DNA from 4 places in the Micromonospora sp. L31 genome. Region 4 is predicted to be linked to each of the others. Evidence: riboswitches for the same ligand, from Rfam matches in the RefSeq annotation. Region 4 holds a riboswitch; each other region holds the start of a gene.
The links. Region 4 has a riboswitch for cyclic di-AMP ahead of ACTMS9_RS00570 (C40 family peptidase). Riboswitches for the same ligand answer to the same signal wherever they lie in the genome.

Region 1 (5,199 bases), 490 kb from region 4:
CGGCGCGCTCGGTCACCCCGACCTCGTCGGCGACGTCCCGCAGCCGGGCGGTGGGGTTGCGGGCGATGGCGAGCAGCACGTGCGCGTGGTTGGTGAGGAACGTCCAGTTCCGGGTGCTCCCGTTCTGCGCAGTCGTCGCCATGCCCGTCATCGTATGGCCAGCCGGCCGGCATTTCCGCCCTGGCCTCCGCGCACCCGGAGCCGTCCGGGCACGGCCCGGGGACACGGCGGCGAAACACGCTGCCCACGTCCCGGTAATGTATGAAATCCGTATCACGTATCCCTTGACGTATCTTTCGCTGCGTGTGACGGTGGGCGGCGAGGCCGCCTCCGTCGCCGGCCGGGTATGACCAGGCCGATCTCGCGAGGGACCGAGGTGAGGCAATGACCCTGACCGATCCGACGCAGGCGCTCGCCGAGCTGCACGCCGGCAACCGGCGCTTCGTGACGGGCGCGCAGCGCCACCCCAACCAGGACTCGCTGCACCGGACGGCGGTCGCCGACGGCCAGCACCCGTTCGCGGTGATCGTCGGCTGCTCCGACTCCCGCCTCGCCGCCGAGATCATTTTCGACCGGGGCCTGGGTGACCTCTTCGTGGTCCGGACCGCCGGGCACACCGCCGGCCCCGAGGTGCTCGGCAGCGTCGAGTACGCGGTGAGCGTCCTGGGCACCCCGCTGGTGGTGGTGCTCGGCCACGACTCCTGCGGGGCCGTGCAGGCCGCCCGGGACGCCGCGCGGACCGGCACGCCGCCGGTCGGGCACCTGCGGGCGGTGGTGGACGCGGTGGTACCGAGCCTCCAGCGGGCCGCCGAGCAGGGCGTCGACGACGTTGACGGGATCGTCGACATCCACATCGCGCAGACCGTCGAGGCGCTGCTGGGCAACTCCGCCGTACTGGCCGCCGCGGTCGCCGAGGGGCGGTGCGCGGTGGTTGGCATGTCGTACCGGCTTAGCGCCGGTGAGGTGCGGACGGTGGCCGCGGTGCCGAGCGTCGTGCCGGCCCAGGCCGACGGTCGGGCGACCGCCGTCGCAGGCTGAAACCCCCCGCACGCGACGAGGGCCGCCCCACCGGGGACGGCCCTCGTTCGGTACGCGTCGCGCTAGAGCATCGACATGTGTACGTGGTCGGTGTGGTTCGACGGTCCGCTGTACGACTTCCACCCGGTCGCCGGGAACCAGATCTGCCGGTTCCAGATCACGTAGTAGATGCCGAGCCGGTCGGCGTTGCGGATCAGGAACGCGGCGAGGTTGTTGCCGTACATCCGGGTGTCGTTGTTGTACCAGGGCGCGAAGCCGCTCCGCTGCAACGACCAGTCGCAGGCCTTGCCCTTCGGGTGGTCCCACGGCCCACCTGGCCGGTAGCAGCCCGCGAACCGGGTGAAGCCGGCCCGCCGGACCTCCTTGTACGCGTGCAGTGTGCGCGGCGTGATGGTGCCGGAGGTGGTCGGGTCGTTCTCGGTGCGCGACTCGGGCCGCCAGCCGCCGTCGGCCGTCCGGCCGGGGCCGATCCGGGCGACCGGCGAGGTCGCGTCGACCAGGCCGCCGGTGAAGCCCCGGCCACCGACCAGCTGGAGGGCCTTCTCCGCCTCCCGGCTCTCCCGGGCCATGTCGTTGGTGAGCTTCTGCTGCTCGCGCACCTCGGCGTCGAGCGCCAGCTTGGCCTGCTCCGCGCGGTTCTTGGCGGCGGTGACCTTGGCCAGCTTCTGCGCGTTGACCATGTTCAGCTCGTCCAGGGCGGCGGCGCGCCGGACGAACGAGTCCGGGGCGTCGCTCTCCAGCAGCATCGCCACCGCGCCGATCCGGCCGGTCCGGTACGACTGCGCCGCGATCTGCGAGACCGTCGGCTGCAACGCCGCCAGCTCGTCCTGCGCGCGCCGCACCTCCAGCCCGAGCTGCTGCTGGCGCTTCTTGGACTTCTCCAGCTGCGTCTTGGCCTTGGAGTACTCGCGGTTGCGCAGCTCGATGACGTCGGTGAGCAGCTTGGGCTCGCCGTCCTCCTCGTGCCCGGAGGGGGTGGGGGTCGAGGGCGCGGCGATCGCGGCTGTCGGCCCGCCGAGGATGGCCAGCGCGGCGAACACGGCCACCACCGGAGTCAACCAGCGGCGCAGGGGTGCCGTCACAGTGTTCCCTTCCGTCGACCGCCGACCGGGTTAGCTGACGGGTTCGGGACGGAAGTGGCCCCTACCGCTCGCGCGGATTCACCCCATGTACCTGGTTCCCCGGCTCGCCTCGCGGCGATTGGGCGGCGGTACCGCAGGCGCCGCTGCGCGCCTTCGGCGGTGACCGGCAGCGAGGTTACCCGAGAGTCGTACCGGGGATCTACGTCCAGAACCCGACTAAAAGCGTTATTTCGTCGTAGCGATGCGTGACGAGTGACGCGTTCGTCAGGTTCCGCGTCGGCGTCGGTCACGCAGCGGAGTCTCACCATGCGGTGTCCGTGCTCCTTTCCGGGTCGGGCCACCGTGCGGGGGCCGGGGTGGACGGTCCGCCGGGACGCGACGCGCTCAGCGCCTCGAGCGCCGCGTCCCGGTCGGCGGAGGGGCGGGGCGTGGGTGCCGGTCCGGTGTCCCGGGCCGGATCGTCGGCCGGGCCACGACCGGCGGTGGCGACCAGCGCGGCCAGCGCGGTGGTCAGCGGTACGGCGGCGACCAGGCCGAGCGTCGCCACCGCGCTGCGGACGATCTCCTGAGCCAGGAACTCGCTGGTGAGGATCTGGCTCACCGGACGGCTGTCGGCGGTGAGCAGGAGCAGCAGCGGCAGCGAGGCGCCCGCGTACGCGAGCACGATGGTGTTCACCGTGGAGGCGATGTGCGCCCGGCCGACCCGGGTGGCGGCCCGGTAGAGCTGCGTCCGGGACAGTCCGGGGTTGGCGTGCGCCAGCTCGGTGACGGTGGCGGCCTGGGTGACGGTGACGTCGTCGAGCACGCCGAGCGAGCCGATGATGATGCCGGCCAGCAGCAGCCCGTGCAGGTCGACGTCACGCTGGTACATCGACAGCGTGGTGGCCTCCTCGCTGCCGAACCCGGTCAGGTGGGTGGCGGCGGTGGCCAGGCTGCCGAGCAGTCCGGTCAGCACCAGGCTGCCGAGGGTGCCGAGGACCGCCACCGAGGTCTGCGCGGTGATCCCGTGGGTCAGGTACAGCACCACGAACATGATCAGCGCCGAGCCGGTGATCGCGATCAGCAGCGGCGAGCCGCCCGCCGCGATGCCGGGTACGACGAAGGTCAGCAGGATGGCGAAGCTGGCGCCCAGCCCGGCCAGTGCGGCCAGTCCGCGCAGCCGGCCGAACGCCACGATCGCCGCCGCGAAGAGCGCCACCAGCCACACCAGGGGCTTGCCCCGCTGGTGTTCGGCGATCTGGTAGCTGGTGGCGGTGGGGTCGGCCGGGTCGGCGAGCTGGACCAGCACCACCTCGTCGCCCACCGCGACGGTGGGCGCGCCCGGACCGGCGGGCACCGGTGTCTCCACCTGCTGGCCGCTGTCCGGGCCCTGCTCGACCCGGACCGTCACGGTCCCGCACGGCCCTTCGGCCGCGCCGGGCGGTGCCTCCGGGGTCGGCGGGCAGGGTTCGGTCACCACCCGGGTCACCGTGCCGTGGTGGCGTGCCGGCTCGGCGCCGCCGTCGGCCTGCCGCGAGTCGCGCGGCCACAGCACCAGGGCGGCGATCACCGTGACGACGAACAGCGGGACCACCGTCGCGACGAGGATCCGCCGCACCCCCGATGGGGCGGACGGAGCGGGACGGGTGTGGTCGGCGCCCATTGCGAGTCTCCCAACGATCCAGGGCGGGGTACGTGTCAGCCGGCCGTTCGGTTCACCGGCGGGACGCGCGTGGCGGGCCGCGTACCCCGGGGTGGGCCCTGGGTGCCGGCGGGGTCACCCAGCGCGATCGGACGGCGCGGTCGCCCGGCGTGGCGACCCGCCCGGGCGGTCGCTGACGGCGGCCGAGCCCGGCGCGGTACGCGGGCCGGCGGCAGCAGCGGCGGATGGCGAGTCATGGCCGGTGAATCGTAGCCAGGTTCGGTGCGGGTCCGCCCGGTTCGTGCCGTCGGCAGCGCGCTCACCGGGCATCGTGGGGGCATGGACCAGCACGCCGGACCGGCGCGGCACCCGGGGTCGGACCGGCACCGGGGGCACGACCGGCACGCCGGCCACGACCCGGAGATGTTCCGCCGCCGGTTCTGGCTCTGCCTGGCGCTGACCCTGCCCGTGGTCGCCACCAGCCACATGGTGATGGAGTGGTTCGGCTACTCGCTGGAGTTCCCCGGCCGGTCCCTGGTCGGGCCGGTGCTCGGCTCGGTGGTCTTCTGGTGGGGCGGCTGGCCGTTCCTCGTCGGCGCGGTGCGCGAGGTGCGCGACCGGGCCCCGGGCATGATGCTGCTGATCGGGATGGCGATCAGCGTCGCGTACGCCGCCTCGCTCGCCACCAGCCTGGGCGCCTTCGAGCTGGACTTCTGGTGGGAGTTGGCCGCCCTGGTCACCATCATGCTGCTCGGGCACTGGCAGGAGATGAAGGCCGTCGGGCAGGCGCGGGGCGCCCTCGCGGCGCTGGCCGCGCTGCTCCCCGACGACGCCGAGCGGGTCGGGCCGCAGGGCGGCACCGAACGGGTGCCGGTGAGCGGCCTGCGGGTGGCCGACGTGGTGCTGGTCCGCCCCGGTGGGCGGGTGCCGGCCGACGGGCGGATCGTCGACGGGGCCGCCGAGCTGGACGAGTCGATGGTCACCGGCGAGTCCCGCCCGGTCTCCCGGACGGTCGGGGACCGGGTGGTGGCCGGCACCGTCGCCACCGACTCGGCGATCCGGGTTCGGGTGGAGGCCGTCGGCGACCAGACCACCCTCGCCGGCATCCAGCGCCTCGTGGCACAGGCGCAGCAGTCCGGCGGGCGGGCGCAGGCGCTGGCGGACCGCTTCGCCGCCTGGCTCTTCTACGTCGCCACCGGCACCGCCGTGCTGACCGTCGTGGGGTGGACCGCGCTGGGCGAGCGGGACGAGGCGGTGGTCCGGACCGTCACGGTCCTGGTGATCGCCTGCCCGCACGCGCTCGGCCTGGCCATCCCGCTGGTGATCGCGCTCTCCACCGCGCTGGCCGCCCGCTCCGGCGTGCTGGTCCGCGACCGGCTCGCACTGGAACGGATGCGCACCGTCGACGTGGTGCTCTTCGACAAGACCGGCACCCTCACCAGGGGCGAGCACGCCGTG
Region 2 (5,199 bases), on a different contig from region 4:
GCCTGGACGGGTGACCCGCAGGAGCTGGACCGGGCGCGGGACCAGGCGCTCGGCCGGCGCCGGCGGCACCGCTTCGCGCTGACCACGAACTACCGCAACTCGGCGGAGATCTTCGCGGTGGCGGCGGCGGAGATCCGCCGGCTCTACCCCGACCTGAAGCTGCCGACGGCGGTCCGCTCCACCGGCGTGGAGCCGGTCGCGCTGACCGTCGCCGCCGACCGGCTGCCGGCGGCGACCGTGCAGGCCGTGGACGCGCTGCTCACCGAGGTGGAGGGCACCGTTGGCGTGATCACGCCGGTGCCGCGCCGCGACGAGGTGGCCGGCTGGCTGGGCGGCCGCGGCGGCTCCCGGCTCCAGGTGGTGACCAGCCTCCAGGCCAAGGGCATGGAGTACGACGGCGTCGTGCTCATCGCCCCGAGCGAGATCCGCGCCGACCCCGGCTCGGGCGTGCGCACCCTCTACGTCGCCCTCTCCCGCGCCACCCAACGCCTCACCACCATCGACCCCACCCCCTGACCCCGCCCCGGGGTCGGGCACGTTCCGAGAATGAGTGGCTGTACCGGGCGCGGCGGCCACTCGTTCTTTGAAGGTGGGGGAAGGCGTGCGGGGTTAGTTGCATACATAGCGATGTGAGCATAGATTGGGTTCGGGCCGCCAGGGCGACGGAAGGTGTGGGCGTGGGCGCAGGTCATGACCACCACGGGTCGGTCACGAACGCGGCGCACCGCCACCGGGGGCGACTCTGGGCGGCCTTCGCGCTGCTCGCCGCGCTGATGGTGGTCGAGGCCGTCGCCGCGTTCGGCACCGGCTCGCTGGCCCTGCTCTCCGACGCCGGGCACATGTTCACCGACGTGCTCGGCATCGGCATGGCGCTGGCCGCCATCACCGCCACCCGGCACGGCGACCGGGACCCGCAGCGCACCTTCGGGCTCTACCGGCTCGAGGTGCTGGCCGCGCTCGCCAACGCCGTCCTGCTCAGCGGGGTGGCGATCTACGTGCTGATCGAGGCGGTCCGCCGGTTCGGCGACCCGCCGGAGGTGCGGACCGGGCCGATGCTGGCGGTGGCGGTGCTCGGCCTGCTGGCCAACCTCGTCGCGTTCGCGCTGCTGCGTCCCGGGGCGCAGGAGAGCATCAACCTGCGCGGGGCGTACCTGGAGGTGCTCGGCGACCTGCTCGGCTCGCTGGGCGTGATCGGGGCCGCGCTGCTCATCGCCGGCACCGGCTGGTGGTGGGCCGACCCGGCGGTGGCGGTCGCGATCGGCCTGTTCATCCTCCCCCGCACCTGGCGACTCGGCCGCGCGGCGGTACGCATCCTGGTCCAGGCCGCCCCGGAGCACCTGCAGGTGACCGCCGTGCACGACCGGCTGACCGCCGTCCCCGGCGTCGCCGAGGTGCACGACCTGCACGTCTGGACGCTCACCTCCGGCATGGAGGTCGCCTCCGCCCACCTCACCATGGTCCCCGGCGCCGAGGTCGGCACGGTGCTGGCCGCCGCCCGCACCGCCCTGCACGAGGACTTCCACATCGAGCACGCCACCCTCCAGATCGAGCCGGGGGCCGCCCCCGGCGCCTGCGGGCAGGTCGAGTGGTGACGAAATCGGACACCTATTGTCCCATTGTGTCACCTACACCAGGATTCACTCCAGTACCCTCAGTCACGAAACGGGCGGGTGTCACACCCGTACCGGTAGGCTCGGTCCCGGCCTCCGCCAGGCGGCACCCTCCGGTGCCGGCGGTGGCCGCCGCCTAATCGCCTGCCAGGGCGAGCCGGGGAACCATGTTCGTGGGGTGCATCCGCGTCAGCGGTAGGGATCTTCCGTCCCGAACCCGTCAGCTAACCCGGTCGGCGGCTGACGGAAGGACATGTGCATGCACGTACGACGTACCACCGCACGGCTGGCGGCCGCGGTCGTCGCGACGCTCGCCCTCGGGGTGTCGTCCGCGCCGGTCCCGGCGACCGCCGCTCCCCCCGCCACCCGGCTCGCCGCCCCCGGCGACCCCGAGGGCGGCACCCCCGCGCTGCGCGCCCAGCTCGACGCGGCCAGCAAGGGCTGGATCGACGCCAAGGCCGCGCTGGAACGCTCCACCAAGCGGCAGCAGGAGCTCGGCAACCAGCTCAAGACCATCGAATCGGAGCTGACCGTCCGGCAGGGCAAGGTCGGCGAGATCGCCGGCGTGGCGTACCGGACCGGGCGGCTCGGGCCGGTGTCGGCGCTGCTGAACAGCTCCAGCCCCGAAGGCTTCCTGGACCGGGCGGCGGCGCTGGAGACGGTCGCCTCCAACGAGGACCGGGAGCTGCGCAACCTGCTCCGGACCCGCGACGACGCCACCCGCACCCGGGCCGCGCTCGACAAGGAGATCGTCGAGGAGCGCAAGCAGGTCGCGGTGATGGCCAAGCGCAAGCAACAGGCCGAGCGGGCGCTCGCGGTGGCCGCCGCGGACAAGCCCGCCGCCAGCACCGGGAGCGGCTCCAACGCCGGCACCTCCACCGCCAACGCCCGGCCGGCGCCGCGCAACCCCGACGGGTCCTGGCCCTCGGAGTCGTGCAGCGTCAACGACCCGACCCCGGCCAACGGCTGCATCACCCCGCGCATGCTCAACGCGCTCAAGCAGAGCCAGGCGGCCGGCTTCACCCGGTACGTCTCCTGCTACCGCCCCAGCGGCTCCGGCGAGCACCCCAAGGGCCGGGCCTGCGACTTCGCCGCGCAGAAGAGCGGCTTCGGCGGCGACGCGACCGGCGGGGACCGGACGTACGGCAACAACCTGGCCGCGTACCACGTCCGCAACGCCGACCGGCTCGGGGTGCTGTACGTGATCTGGTACCGGCAGATCTGGCTGCCCAGCAGCGGGTGGAAGTCGTACAGCGGGGCCGGCGGGGACCCGTCCAGCGACCACACCAACCACGTGCACCTGTCGGTCTACTGACCGACCGGCGGCGGGGCCCGTCCGAGGCGGACGGGCCCCGCCGTACGCGCGCCGACGTACCCGGGATGTCGTCGCCCGGCCCACGACGCAGCGCAACGGCCGGGCGAGCATCGAGGCATGACCCGACTCTCCCCCGACGGCCGCAAGACCCTGCTCACCCTGCACCTGGTGACCGCGCTGGGCTGGCTCGGCGCGGACCTCGTGCTGCTCACCCTCGGCATCGCCGGGCTGCGCGGTGCCGACCCGGGCGTGGTCTACCCGGCGGCGGCGCTGGTGGCGACGTGGCTCTTCGCGCCGCTGAGCGTGCTGGTCTGGGTGGTCGGCGTGACCAGCGCGCTGCTGACCCCCTGGGGGCTCCTGCGCTGGCGCTGGGTGGTGGTCAAGCTGGTGCTCACCACGGTGATGATCGGCCTGGTGCTGTTCGCGCTGACGCCGAACCTGCGCGCCGCCGCCGGACCGGACGCCACCGCACACCAGCGCATCGACGTGGTGGTCGCCCCGGCCGTCTCCACCGGCCTGCTGGTCACCATGACCGTGATCTCCACCTGGAAGCCGTGGGGCCGCAACCGCCGGGCCGTCCCGCCGCCCCGCCGGACGGCGGCGACACCCGTCGGCCGCCGCTGAGTTGACGGGGGCGTCAGTTCGGGACCGGGCCGCCGTCGGCTTCCCGGTCCAGCACCGCGCCGAGGCGGCTGGCCAGGCCCAGGTGCGCGGCACGGGCCTGCCGGAACGCGTACCCGAACAGCGGCGCCGGCGCGGAGAGGGTGATCTCCACGTCGATCCGCAGCACGTCGCCCTCCTCCTGGAGCCGGGTGTGGTTGCGCACCGTCGTGCCGGGCTGCTGCCGGGCCACCGTGACGATCTCGTCGTCGGTGACCACCAGCACGTCGGCCTGGTAGGTGACCGGGAACCGCAGCGGCCCCAGCTCCAGCCGGTCGGTGATGGCGTAGCTGGCCCGCGCGCCCGGACGGGTCGGCAGCTGGCGCACCCGGACGATCAGCGGATGCAGCTCCCCCTGCCGGGCCGGATCGCTCAACAGCGCCACCGCGTCCGCCCGTGAGCAGCGCGCCTGCACCGTGTAGCTGAACGACTCCCGCCGGACCACTCCGCCCTCCACCCCTCGTCGGTCGCCCGATCGTCCCGTACGACGGCCGGGCTGGCAATCGCAGGCGGCATGCGAGGCCACCGCCGTCAGCGGCGGCGCCGCGGTCTCCGCCGCCGCCCGGGTACGTGACGCGGAGCGGCACTGGGACACCGCTCGGGTACGTGACGCGGAGCGGCACTGGGACACCGCCGCGCGGGTGGCGCTGGACCTGCTGCCCCGGCTGACCGCCGGGCCGGTGGAGAGCGTGCTCAACGTCAACGCCCCGGACCTGCCGCACGGGCGGCTGCGCGGCGTGCGCCGAGGCACCCTGGCCGGCTTCGGCCAGGTGCAGATGACGGTGGCCGACCGCCGGTCCGGCGACGTGGCGCGGTCCGCGGGCGCGGCTCACCGCCACATCGGCGACATGGAGTGGATCACCAGGCCGGCGTCAGGCGCCGGGGAGGACCTCGGGGGTCGGGGCCGCGGCGCCGGCGAAGTAGGGCTCCGGCGCGCCGAAGAGGCCGAGCAGACCGGTGACCCAGAGCTGCCGGTGGACGAACCGGCTGGGCTCGGTGACCACCAGCTTGACGCCGCTGACCTCGGCCGTCTGGAACCCGGCGACCATCGCGCTGATACCGACGGAGTCGATGAAGGTGACGAGTCGCATGTTCAGCTCGATCCGGGACGGACGGCCCTTCGCGAGCACCTCGGCGATCGCCTCACGCACCTCGTACGCGGTGTCGACGTCGATCTCCCCTCGCGGAGCGATCTCCATGACACCACCAGGCAGAACCGACTTCACGATCGACAGGCTCACGCGAGCACCTCCACTCGCCCGTCCACGGGCGCCTCATCAGTACGCGGGCCGCGACCGAGAGTATTCCTCCGACGGCCTCGGTCGCCACCCCCCGGGATGAGCAATTCGCGGATCCGGAGGGACCGGACCCTTCTTCCCCGAGTTTTTTCCTGGTCCCGTTCATCCCAACGAGCGACCGGGTTCGGCCGCTCCAACCGACCCAGGGTAGCGAGCCCCGTCCAGTCAATTCCGTACCCGGCCCGCCCGGCGAGCCCCGGTGCGCGCGCCGATCCCCCAGAGTTGCCCCACCCGCATAGGGTCGGCGGGCGAGGGTTCCACCACGACGGAAGGAACGATCGATGCTCAAGAGACTGCTCGGCCTGGCCGGTGTCGG
Region 3 (5,199 bases), on a different contig from region 4:
GCAAGCTGAAGGAGTCCCGGGAGGCGGCCGCGCAGGACCTGATCGGCCAGTTCGGCGTCGGTTTCTACTCGACGTTCATGGTGGCCGACACGGTCACCCTGCTGACCCGCCGGGCCGGCCAGACCGAGGGCACCCGCTGGGAGTCCACCGGCGAGGGCACCTACGTCGTGGAGACGGTCGACGACGCTCCGCAGGGCACCTCCGTCACCGTGCACCTGAAGCCGGCCGACAGTGAGGACAACCTCGCCGACTACACCGACCACGGCAAGATCCGCGAGATCGTCAAGCGGTACTCCGACTTCATCGCCTGGCCGATCCGGCTCGTCACGCCCGACGCCGAGCCGGTCACCCTCAACTCGATGAAGGCGCTCTGGGCCCGGCCGCGCGACGAGGTCGCCGAGGAGGAGTACCGCGACTTCTACCGGCACGTCAGCCACGACTGGGCCGACCCGCTGGAGACCATCCACATGCGGGGCGAGGGCGTCTTCGAGTACGAGGCGCTCCTCTTCATCCCCACGCACGCCCCGTTCGACCTGTTCATGGCCGACGGCCGGCGCGGGGTGCAGCTGTACGTCAAGCGGGTGTTCGTGATGGACGACTGCGCCGCGCTCATGCCCAACTACCTGCGCTTCGTCAAGGGCGTGGTGGACGCGCACGACCTGTCGCTGAACATCTCCCGGGAGATCCTCCAGCAGGACCGGCAGATCCAGATCGTGCGCCGCCGGCTGGTCCGCAAGGTGCTCGCCACCGTCAAGGAGATGCGTACCGAGCACGCCGACCGGTACCGGACCTTCTGGTCGGAGTTCGGCCGGGTGGTCAAGGAGGGGCTGCTGGAGGACCCGGACAACCAGCAGGCGATCCTCGACATCGTCTCGGTCGCCTCCACCCACGACGCCACCGAGCCCACCACGCTGCGCGAGTACGTCGAGCGGATGAAGGACGGCCAGGAGGAGATCTACTACGCCACCGGCGAGACCCGGGCCATGCTGGAGAACTCGCCGCACATGGAGGCCTTCCGCGCCAAGGGCTACGAGGTGCTGCTGCTCACCGACCCGGTCGACGAGGTGTGGGTGGAGCGGGTCGCGCAGTTCGACGGCCGGCCGCTGCGCTCGATCGCCAAGGGCGAGGTGGACCTGGACACCGAGCAGGAGCGCGAGGAGGCCGAAACGGAACGGGAACGGCAGGCCAAGGAGTACGCCGCCCTGCTCGCCTTCCTCGGCGGCGCGCTGGCCGACAGCGTCAAGGAGGTACGGCTCTCCTCCCGCCTCACCACCTCGCCGGCCTGCATCGTCGGCGACGCCCACGACATCACGCCCACGTTGGAGAAGATGTACCGCGCGATGGGGCAGGAGGTGCCGAAGGTGAAGCGCATCCTCGAACTCAACCCGACCCACCCGCTGGTCACCGGCCTGCGCGCGGCGCACGAGCGCGGCGGCGACTCCGCCGCCCTCACCGAGACCGCCGAGCTGCTGTACGGCATGGCGCTGCTCGCCGAGGGCGGCGACCTGGCCGACCCGGCCCGGTTCGCCCGGGTCCTCGCCGACCGGCTGGCCCGCAGCCTCTGACGCGACGACGGCCCCGGCCCGGTGCAGCGCCGGGCCGGGGCCGCCTGGTCACGAACCGACCCGCACGCCCATCGCCGCCCAGGTGGCCGGGCCGACCACCCCGTCCACGGTCAGCCCCCGCATGCCCTGGTACCAGCGCACCCCGGCCTCGGTCCTCGCGTCGAAGGCGCCGCTCGCGGGGCCGCACCGCTTCGCGCCGACGAACCGCTGGACGAAGGCCACGTCCCCGCCCTTGCTGCCGCGCCGCAGCGTCCGCGAGCCCGGTCTGCCCCCGGACACCGGCGTCGCCGGTCGCCCGCTGGGCACCGACGGGGCCGGCTTGACGGCCGCGCGCAGGGCCGCCACGGTACGCGGGCCGACCACCCCGTCGGCGTCGAGCTTCCGGGCGGTCTGGAACGACCGTACCCAGGCGGCCACGGCCGGCCCGAACACCCCGTCGGCCGTCAGCCGGGCCCCGAGGCGGTTGGCGACGGCCTGCAACTCCCGGACGTCGCCGCCCCGGCAGCCGGCGCGCAGCACCCGGTCGCCGAGCCGCGCCGTCGTGGCGGTGGCGATGCCCCACGCCTGGCGGCTGTCCTCCAAGCTCCGCTGGTGGCTGACGCTGACGTGCAGGTGCTTGTCGTGCGGGTTCGGCCCGGTGTACCGGGCCGGCCGGAAGCTGCGGGTACGGCTCCAGATCTTTCGGTCGTAGATGACGTACTGGGTGGACGGATGGCTGACGGCCTGCCGGACGACCAGCAGCGGGTCGATCCCGTCGACGTCCACGTCCACCGCGTTGACCGACTGGTCGTCACTGTCCGGATTATGGTCCGAGCGGCGCGCCTGGTGACTGGCGTCGCCCAACCAGCCGTCGGACTTGCGGTCCCGCTGCGGCCACCGGGTGTCTATCTCCTCGCGCAGCACCCGCAGCGCGGGCGCCAGGTGCACGCCCATCTCACTCCTCCTCTTCCAGCGCGGCGGCCAGGTCGAAGTCGACCTCGTCGCCGGCCAGGCTCTCCGGGTCGTCGTCCTCGTCCAAGGTGGCGACGAGGTAGTCGGTGTCGATGCTGACGGTGTCCATGGAGGTCCTTCCTCTCGCGGATGGTCGGCCGCCGCGAACCGGGGCGGACCGTGCCGGCCAGGGCGCCGGCGCCCGGCATCCGGCGGGTCCGACGCGTCGGCGCCGTGGCCGCGCTCTGCTCCCTACCGTCCGAGTCGGCGGCCGGGCTGCCCAGACATGAGTCGCCAATCAGCGGCAACGCTGACCGTCCGGCGGCGCGGGCCGCCGATCGAGGCCGCCTGACCAGCGAAGACGGCGAGGCACGGCAGCTGATCCGCCGCTCGGAGCGAGGCTTTCGGCCCAGTGGTGACAGGTTCCCGACCGGCCCTTGTAGAGCACCGCCGACCAACCCGCAACTCGAAGCACGAAGCCGTCGCTCAGCCGGGTGAAGAACTTCACAAGAGGTGGGCAATCGCCCGAAACAGTTCCTAACGTCGTTCGTGTTCGCGATCGCGGACACCACGGCCGGTAACGCCTAATCCATGCCGCCGGCCGGTGGGATCTTTGTCAGCGGGCATGGAGCGGGGGACCCACACGTTCCTCGGTGCACGTCACCTCGGGGTGAAGCCGCCCACGGGCGGCCGGGCTCCTCGGCCCGAACCCGACAGCTCACCTCGTCGGCGTGGAGGAATCCACATGGCAACTGAATACACCGCCCGTCACCGACGGGTCAGCTCGCGCCGCATCGCCGTCGGCACGCTCGCCGTCGGTGCGGTCACCGGGGTCGCCGCCGTCCTGGCGCCGGCGTCGCCGGCGAGCGCCGCCAGCGTCAACTGGGACGCGATCGCCCAGTGCGAGTCCGGCGGCAACTGGCACATCAACACCGGCAACGGCTACTACGGCGGCCTGCAGTTCTCGCAGAGCACCTGGTCCGGCTACGGCGGCAAGAAGTACGCCTCCCGCGCCGACCTGGCCAGCCGCGGCGAGCAGATCGCCATCGCCGAGAAGGTGCTCGACGGTCAGGGCATCGGGGCCTGGCCGACCTGCGGCAGGAAGGGCGGCTCCACCAAGAGCTACTCCAGCACCTCAGAGAAGTCGGAGAAGTCGCAGAAGTCGCAGCGGCGCTCCGGCTCGTCGAAGGCCACCGCCACCGAGCGGTCCTCGCGGGAGCAGCACAGCACCCGCAGCCAGCGGCGCAGCGCGCCGGCCGCGACCGGCGACGTGTACGTGGTGCGGCCGGGTGACACCCTGTCGCAGATCGCCGACGCCCGGGACCTGGCCGGTGGCTGGCAGGCGTTGTACGAGCGCAACAAGCGCGTGGTCGGCGCCGACCCGGGGCTGATCTTCCCCGGTCAGAAGCTCAGCCTCTGACCTCAGCACCTGGGCACCGTGGCGACGCCCGGCCGGACGACCGGCCGGGCGTCGCCGCGTCCACAGCGCCGTCGTGGTTCGGGCCGCTGCCGGCGGGGTACCCGGCGCGCGTGGACCGGCCCGCCGGCGCGTCCGCGTCGCCGGGTCGTCGGGCCGTCGGCCGGGGGGCGGGGATAGGGTTGGCCCTGGTGTGCCGGGAAGTCTGGTCGGCGATGGATGACGCGACCCCTGCCGACGAGGAGACCCCGTGACCGACGCCCCCCGGCGCCGTACCAGCCTGTTCGCCCGCCGCTCCTGGGGCGAGACCAGGCGCATCTCCGCCATCCTGCGCAAGGAGACCGTGGGCGGGGCGCTGCTGCTCGTCGGGGCGCTGCTCGCGCTGCTCTGGTCGAACTCGCCCTGGGCGGACGGCTACCGGGCGCTGCGTGACCTCACCGTCGGCCCGGCGTCGCTGCACCTCGATCTCACCCTCGGCACCTGGGCCGCCGACGGGCTGCTGGCGATCTTCTTCTTCGTCGCCGGGCTGGAACTCAAGCGCGAGTTCGTCGCCGGCGACCTGCGCGACCCGCGCCGGGCCGCGGTGCCGGTGGCGGCGGCGGTCGGCGGGGTGGTCGTACCCGCGGTGCTGTTCGTCCTCGTCGCCGGGGTCGACGGCGCCCGGGGGTGGGCGATCCCCACGGCCACCGACATCGCGTTCGCCCTGGCGGTGCTCGCGGTGGTGGGACGGCTGCTGCCGTCGGCGCTGCGTACCTTCCTGCTCACCCTGGCGGTCGTCGACGACCTGCTCGCCATCGTCATCATCGCCGTCTTCTACACCTCCAGCCTCGCCGTGCCGCCGCTGCTGGCCGCCCTGGTGCCGCTCGCGCTCTTCGCCGTGCTGGTGCAGCGCCGGGTCCGGTCCTGGTGGCTGCTGCTGCCGCTGGCCGCCGTGACCTGGACGCTGGTGCACGCCTCCGGGGTGCACGCCACGGTGGCGGGGGTGCTGCTCGCCTTCACCGTCCCGGTGCTGCGCAGCGAGGCCGCCGGTGGGCCGGACGCCGGGCCGGGCCTGGCCGAGCACTTCGAGCACCGGTTCCGGCCGATCTCCGCCGGGGTGGCGGTGCCGATCTTCGCGTTCCTCTCCGCCGGCGTCACGGTCGGCGGCCTGGCGGGGCTGGCCACCGCGCTGACCGACCGGGTCGCGGCCGGCATCGTGGTCGGCCTGGTGGTCGGCAAGCCGGTGGGCATCCTGGCCGCCACCTGGCTGGTGTCCCGGTCCACCCGGGCCAACCTGGACGAGGGGCT
Region 4 (4,862 bases):
CGTTAAGGAGTCGGTGCCGGTGGCAACCATGCCCCCTCATCGTCACGCCCAGGGTCGTCCGCCCACTCACCCCGCCGGCCTGCGCCGGATCGCCCGCCGCCTGCTCACACTGGTCGCCGCCGTGGTCGTCGGCGCCGGGATGTTCGCCGTGCCGGCGCACGCCGCGCCCACGCCGGAGGAGATCGAGGCGGCGATCGACAAGCAGTGGGAGCAGCTCGAGCCGACCATCGAGCAGTACAACAAGGTCCGCGCGCACCTCAAGGTCAACCGCAAGAAGTCGGCGGAGCTGGAGAAGAAGATCCAGCCGCTGGCCCTGCAGACCGAGCTGGCCATGAACCGGGTGGGCGACCTCGCCTCCCGGTACTACATGACGGGCCCCTCGCAGGACATCGGCGCGCTGCTGATCAGCGCCAAGCCGGGCACCCTGACCGAGCAGCTGACCATCCTCGACCGCCTCGCCGCGCAGGAGCGCAAGGAGCTCCAGGTCGTCATCAACGCCCGGCAGAAGTACGACGGCGAGAAGCAGAAGCTCGACGCGCTGATCGCCGCGGAGGTCAAGCAGGAGAAGGAGCTGGCCGCCAAGAGGGCGCAGATCAACTCCGAGATCAAGCGGCTTCAGGCGTCGATGCCGAAGACCGTCGTCAAGGTGGCCGGCTGCCCGACCGTCAAGGGCGTGGTGAGTTCCGCCGCGCAGACCGCTATCCGGGTGGCCTGTCAGCAGGTCGGTGACCCGTACGTCTGGGGTGCCGACGGGCCGGACTCGTTCGACTGCTCCGGCCTCACCCAGTACGCCTACAAGGCCGCCGGCATCTACCTGACCCACCACACCGGCGCCCAGTGGAACGAGGGCAGGGCCATCCCGCGCTCCGAGGCGCGCCCCGGCGACCTGGTCTTCTTCTACAGCGACCTGCACCACGTGGGTCTCTATCTGGGCAGCGGGCTGATGGTGCACGCGCCACGGACCGGCAAACCGGTCCAGGTCACCAGCGTCGACTACATGCCGGTCGCCGGCTTCCGACGACCGAACTGACCCGAGCCCGCCGCGAACCCCCGGTCGACCGACCGGGGGTTCCGCGTATCCGGGACCCGGCACGGCATGGCGGGTTGCGGATCGATAACGGTCGTCTCTACTCTGGTCCTTCGTCGGCCGCGACAGGTCCGTCCAACCCGGGCGGCAGTGGCCGGCACCGCCGAGTCGCCTGCGGGCGAGCCGGGGACCCAGGTACGCCGGGGTGAATCCGCAGCCACTGCGGTAGGGCGCTCCCTTCCCGCCCGAACCCGTCAGCTAACCCGGTAGGCGGTCGCGGAAGAAGGAGCCCGGAGCCCGGTGGCACACCATGCCCCGCGGCCACCGTCGTACCGGTCGACCCAGGTCGCCCGGCTGACGGCTGCGCCGCGCCCACGCTGGTCCCGCTTCACCACCGTCCTCGCCGCCCTCGCCGGTGCCGCCGTCGTACTGACCGGCGCTGCCACGGCGGCCCACGCCGACCCCTCGGTCGCCGAGATCGAGCGGCAGATCGACCAGGACTGGAACAGGCTCGAACCGATCATCGAGCAGCACAACGCCACCCGTCAGGACCTGGCCGCCAAGCGCCGGCAGGCCGACGCGCTGGCCAAGCGCATCGAGCCGCTGCAACTCCAGGTCGACCTCGCGATGAACCAGGTCACCGGCCTCGCCGCCGAGGCGTACAAGGGGGAGAACGTCTCCGCCGTCAACGCCCTGCTCGGCAGCAGGTCCCCCGCCGAACTGGTCGACCAGCTCGAAATGCTCGACCGGTTCGCCCAGCGCCAGCAGCGCGACGTGCGGGTCGTCAAGGAGCTGCGGGACAAGCTGGCCGCGGAGAAGGCGCCGCTGGACGAGATGGTCGCCCAGCTGACCCGCACCGAGGCCCAGCTCGCCGCGAAGAAGAAGCAGATCAACGCCGAGATCGACCGGCTGCAGAAACTGCGGCTCAAGGTGTACGGCAACGGTGGCGGAGGCGCACTGCGCCCGGCCCCGTGCCCGGCCGGCTACCCCGGCGGCCCCGCCGGCACGGCGGTCAAGTTCGCCTGCGCGCAGATCGGCAAGCCGTACGTCTGGGGCGCCGAGGGCCCCAACTCGTACGACTGCTCCGGGCTGATGCTCGCGGCGTGGGCGAAGGCCGGTGTCTCGCTGCCGCACAACGCCCGCCAGCAGCGCCAGGTGACCCCCCGGGTCAGCCGGGCCGACCTGCGCCCCGGCGACCTGGTCTTCTACTACGCCGACCTGCACCACGTCGGCATGTACGTCGGCGGCGGCTGGGTGGTGCACGCCTCCCAGGCCGGCCAGCCGGTCAAGATGAAGCGGGTCGACGACGGGCCGGTCAACAGCTACGGCCGGCCGGGCTGAGCGCGCGCCGGGCTCCCGGGGGCTCCGGGGGCCCGGCCCGGCGTCAGCGGGTGGGCCAGGTGCGCCAGTTCTGCCAGGAGCGGCTCGGGGTCGGCCCGCGCTGGCCCTGGTAGCGCGACCCGTAGACGGCGGAGCCGTACGGGTGCTCGGCCGGGGACGAGAGCCGGAAGATGCAGAGCTGGCCGATCTTCATCCCGGGCCAGAGCGTGATCGGCAGGTTCGCCACGTTCGACAGCTCCAGCGTCACGTGACCGGAGAAGCCGGGGTCGATGAAGCCGGCGGTCGAGTGGGTGAGCAGGCCGAGCCGACCCAGGCTGCTCTTGCCCTCCAGGCGCCCGGCGAGCTGGTCGCCGAGCGAGATGACCTCCAGCGTGGAGGCGAGCACGAACTCACCGGGGTGCAGCACGAACGGCTCGCCCTCGGGCACCTCGACCATCGAGGTGAGCTCGTCCTGCTGGATCGCCGGGTCGATGTGCGTGTACAGGTGGTTGTTGAAGACCCGGAAGAGCTTGTCGAGCCGCACGTCGATGCTGGACGGCTGCACCAGCGTGGGCTCGAAGGGCTCCAGCGCGAGCGTGCCCGCCTTGATCTCGGAGACCAGGTCGCGGTCGGAGAGCAGCATCGGCACACCATATCGAGCGGACCGGGTGACCTGCGTGTCGGACTACGCGTTCGTACACATGTTCGATAGGGTGTCCGTATGGCTTCCTGGTCCGAATTCGCCGCTGACGAGCCCCGACTCGCCGACGGGATCCGCCTTCTCATGCAGCAGTACGGGCCGGGCTTCGGCTACCTGGCCACCGTCCGCGCCGACGGTGGGCCCCGGGTGCACCCGGTCTGCCCCGTGATCACCGACGAGGGTCTGTTCTGCTTCGTCGTTGACTCGCCCAAGCGGCGCGACCTCGAACGCGACGGGCGCTACGCGTTGCACTCGTTCCCGCCGGAGGAGACCGACGACGAGGCATACGTCGCCGGTCGCGCGCAACCGGTCACCGACCCGGCCCGGGTCGCCCGGGTAGCCCGCCTCGGCCGGGCGGCGCCGCAGGTCGACTGGCGACTCTTCGAGTTCAGCGTCGACGTGGCGATGCTGACCCGCCGCGACCAGGGCGGGCTCGGCCAGCCCGGCGAGGGCCACGGGTCCTCCGCCGTCCAGGTCTGGCTCGATCCGGTCGCCGCCCAGCGCGGCGGCGACGCTGCCGGCGTACCCGATCGGCGGCCGGCCCGCCGCGGCCGCCACGGTTTCGACACCCGCCGCCCCGCCGCCTGACCGCCGAGACGCCGATGCCGGCCCCGTCGGTCCGACGGAGCCGGCATCGGCGTCTGCTGGGGTGTTACGCCGCGCGGTACGCGTTCCACGCGGTCAGCATGCGGCTCGCCTGACCAGCGGTGAACTGGTACATGCACGAGTCGTAGGTGTAGTCCATGAAGTTGGTGATCGGGTCCAGGCCGGCCGTGGCGCAGGTGTCCCGCCCGGTCGGGCACTGGAACGCCGGCGAGGCCTCGGCCGGGGTGTCGCTGACGCTGTCACCCGAGCCGGAGCATCCACCCTGGAAGGTGTGGTAGAGGTTCAGCCAGTGGCCGACCTCGTGGGTGCCGGTGTCGCCCTGGTTGTAGTTGGCGGCGGTGCCGCCCGGCAGCGACTCGCTCAGCACGACCACGCCGTCCATGCTGTTCAGCTTCCGCTGCGGGAAGGTCGCCCAGCCGAGCAGGTCGTCGCTCAGCTCACCCAGGTAGACGTTGAGCGTGTTCTTGCCGCCCTCGCGCAGGGAGGTCTTCATCGACCGCTCCGCCGACGAGCCCTGCACGATCGGGTACCACGCCGGGTTGGTCACCCGGTTGATCTTCGTCAGCTGGAAGCCGAAGGCCGTGGCCGCGCCGCCGGTGGCACCCGCGTAGGCCTGGTTCAGCACGCTGATCTGCGAGGTGATCATCGAGTCCGGGATGTTGCCGCCGGCGCGGGTGCTGTCGCGCTGGATCACGTGCACGACGACCGGGATGGTGACGCTGGCCAGCGGGGCGGCGGCTTGGGCGCCGGCCCGGAAGCTCGCCCGCTCGCGCAGCGCGGCGGCCAGGTCGGCCTCGCGCTCGCGGACCTGCTTGGCGGTCAGCTCGTTGGGTTCGTGCTTGGCGATCCCGCCCTTCTTGATCCGGGCGTCCGAGTGGACGTCGGCCGGCTCGGCGCACACCTCGCTCGGGGCGGCGGAGAAGGCGGAAGCAGCGGGGACGACGCCTACCGCGGCGGTGCTGAGCAGCAGCGCGAGGGTCGTCGACGCGACACCGGCGGCACGCCGGGTCAGCAGGTTGGGACGGAGTCCCATGGGCCCACCTCTTTCTGGCGGCGTGACAGGGGGTATGTCACACCGTGGTCGAGAACGTGGGGGTGACGTTACAACCGATCGACAGATTTGAGAACGGCCATATGTTGCCGGTGTGAAACTTTTAGCTCTACGTGAATACGTTGGGTCCAAGATCGATCACGGCGGCGAGGGTGTCG

Region 1: linked by a shared signal. The riboswitch ahead of ACTMS9_RS02960 (coiled-coil domain-containing protein) and the one ahead of ACTMS9_RS00570 (C40 family peptidase) in region 4 are both predicted to bind cyclic di-AMP.
Region 2: linked by a shared signal. The riboswitch ahead of ACTMS9_RS07595 (coiled-coil domain-containing protein) and the one ahead of ACTMS9_RS00570 (C40 family peptidase) in region 4 are both predicted to bind cyclic di-AMP.
Region 3: linked by a shared signal. The riboswitch ahead of ACTMS9_RS27955 (transglycosylase family protein) and the one ahead of ACTMS9_RS00570 (C40 family peptidase) in region 4 are both predicted to bind cyclic di-AMP.

The regions. Positions count from the first base shown of each region.
Region 1 is NZ_JBQHDC010000001.1:602,759-607,957, forward strand. It holds gene ACTMS9_RS02950 (helix-turn-helix transcriptional regulator) at 1-151, opposite strand, end outside; gene ACTMS9_RS02955 (carbonic anhydrase) at 385-1,038, shown strand; gene ACTMS9_RS02960 (coiled-coil domain-containing protein) at 1,101-2,120, opposite strand; cyclic di-AMP (ydaO/yuaA leader) riboswitch at 2,125-2,255, opposite strand; gene ACTMS9_RS02965 (YibE/F family protein) at 2,422-3,762, opposite strand; gene ACTMS9_RS02970 (copper-translocating P-type ATPase) at 4,081-5,199, shown strand, end outside.
Region 2 is NZ_JBQHDC010000002.1:219,471-224,669, reverse strand. It holds gene ACTMS9_RS07605 (HelD family protein) at 1-516, shown strand, start outside; gene ACTMS9_RS07600 (cation diffusion facilitator family transporter) at 678-1,592, shown strand; cyclic di-AMP (ydaO/yuaA leader) riboswitch at 1,734-1,865, shown strand; gene ACTMS9_RS07595 (coiled-coil domain-containing protein) at 1,870-2,925, shown strand; gene ACTMS9_RS07590 (hypothetical protein) at 3,043-3,549, shown strand; gene ACTMS9_RS07585 (SRPBCC family protein) at 3,563-4,030, opposite strand; gene ACTMS9_RS07580 (STAS domain-containing protein) at 4,458-4,826, opposite strand; gene ACTMS9_RS07575 (hypothetical protein) at 5,165-5,199, shown strand, end outside.
Region 3 is NZ_JBQHDC010000015.1:53,910-59,108, reverse strand. It holds gene htpG (molecular chaperone HtpG) at 1-1,565, shown strand, start outside; gene ACTMS9_RS27965 (peptidoglycan-binding domain-containing protein) at 1,614-2,498, opposite strand; gene ACTMS9_RS27960 (hypothetical protein) at 2,500-2,625, opposite strand; cyclic di-AMP (ydaO/yuaA leader) riboswitch at 3,067-3,242, shown strand; gene ACTMS9_RS27955 (transglycosylase family protein) at 3,241-3,915, shown strand; gene nhaA (Na+/H+ antiporter NhaA) at 4,163-5,199, shown strand, end outside.
Region 4 is NZ_JBQHDC010000001.1:117,706-122,567, forward strand. It holds gene ACTMS9_RS00565 (NlpC/P60 family protein) at 14-1,030, shown strand; cyclic di-AMP (ydaO/yuaA leader) riboswitch at 1,179-1,315, shown strand; gene ACTMS9_RS00570 (C40 family peptidase) at 1,328-2,368, shown strand; gene dcd (dCTP deaminase) at 2,412-2,990, opposite strand; gene ACTMS9_RS00580 (pyridoxamine 5'-phosphate oxidase family protein) at 3,069-3,635, shown strand; gene ACTMS9_RS00585 (zinc metalloprotease) at 3,700-4,686, opposite strand.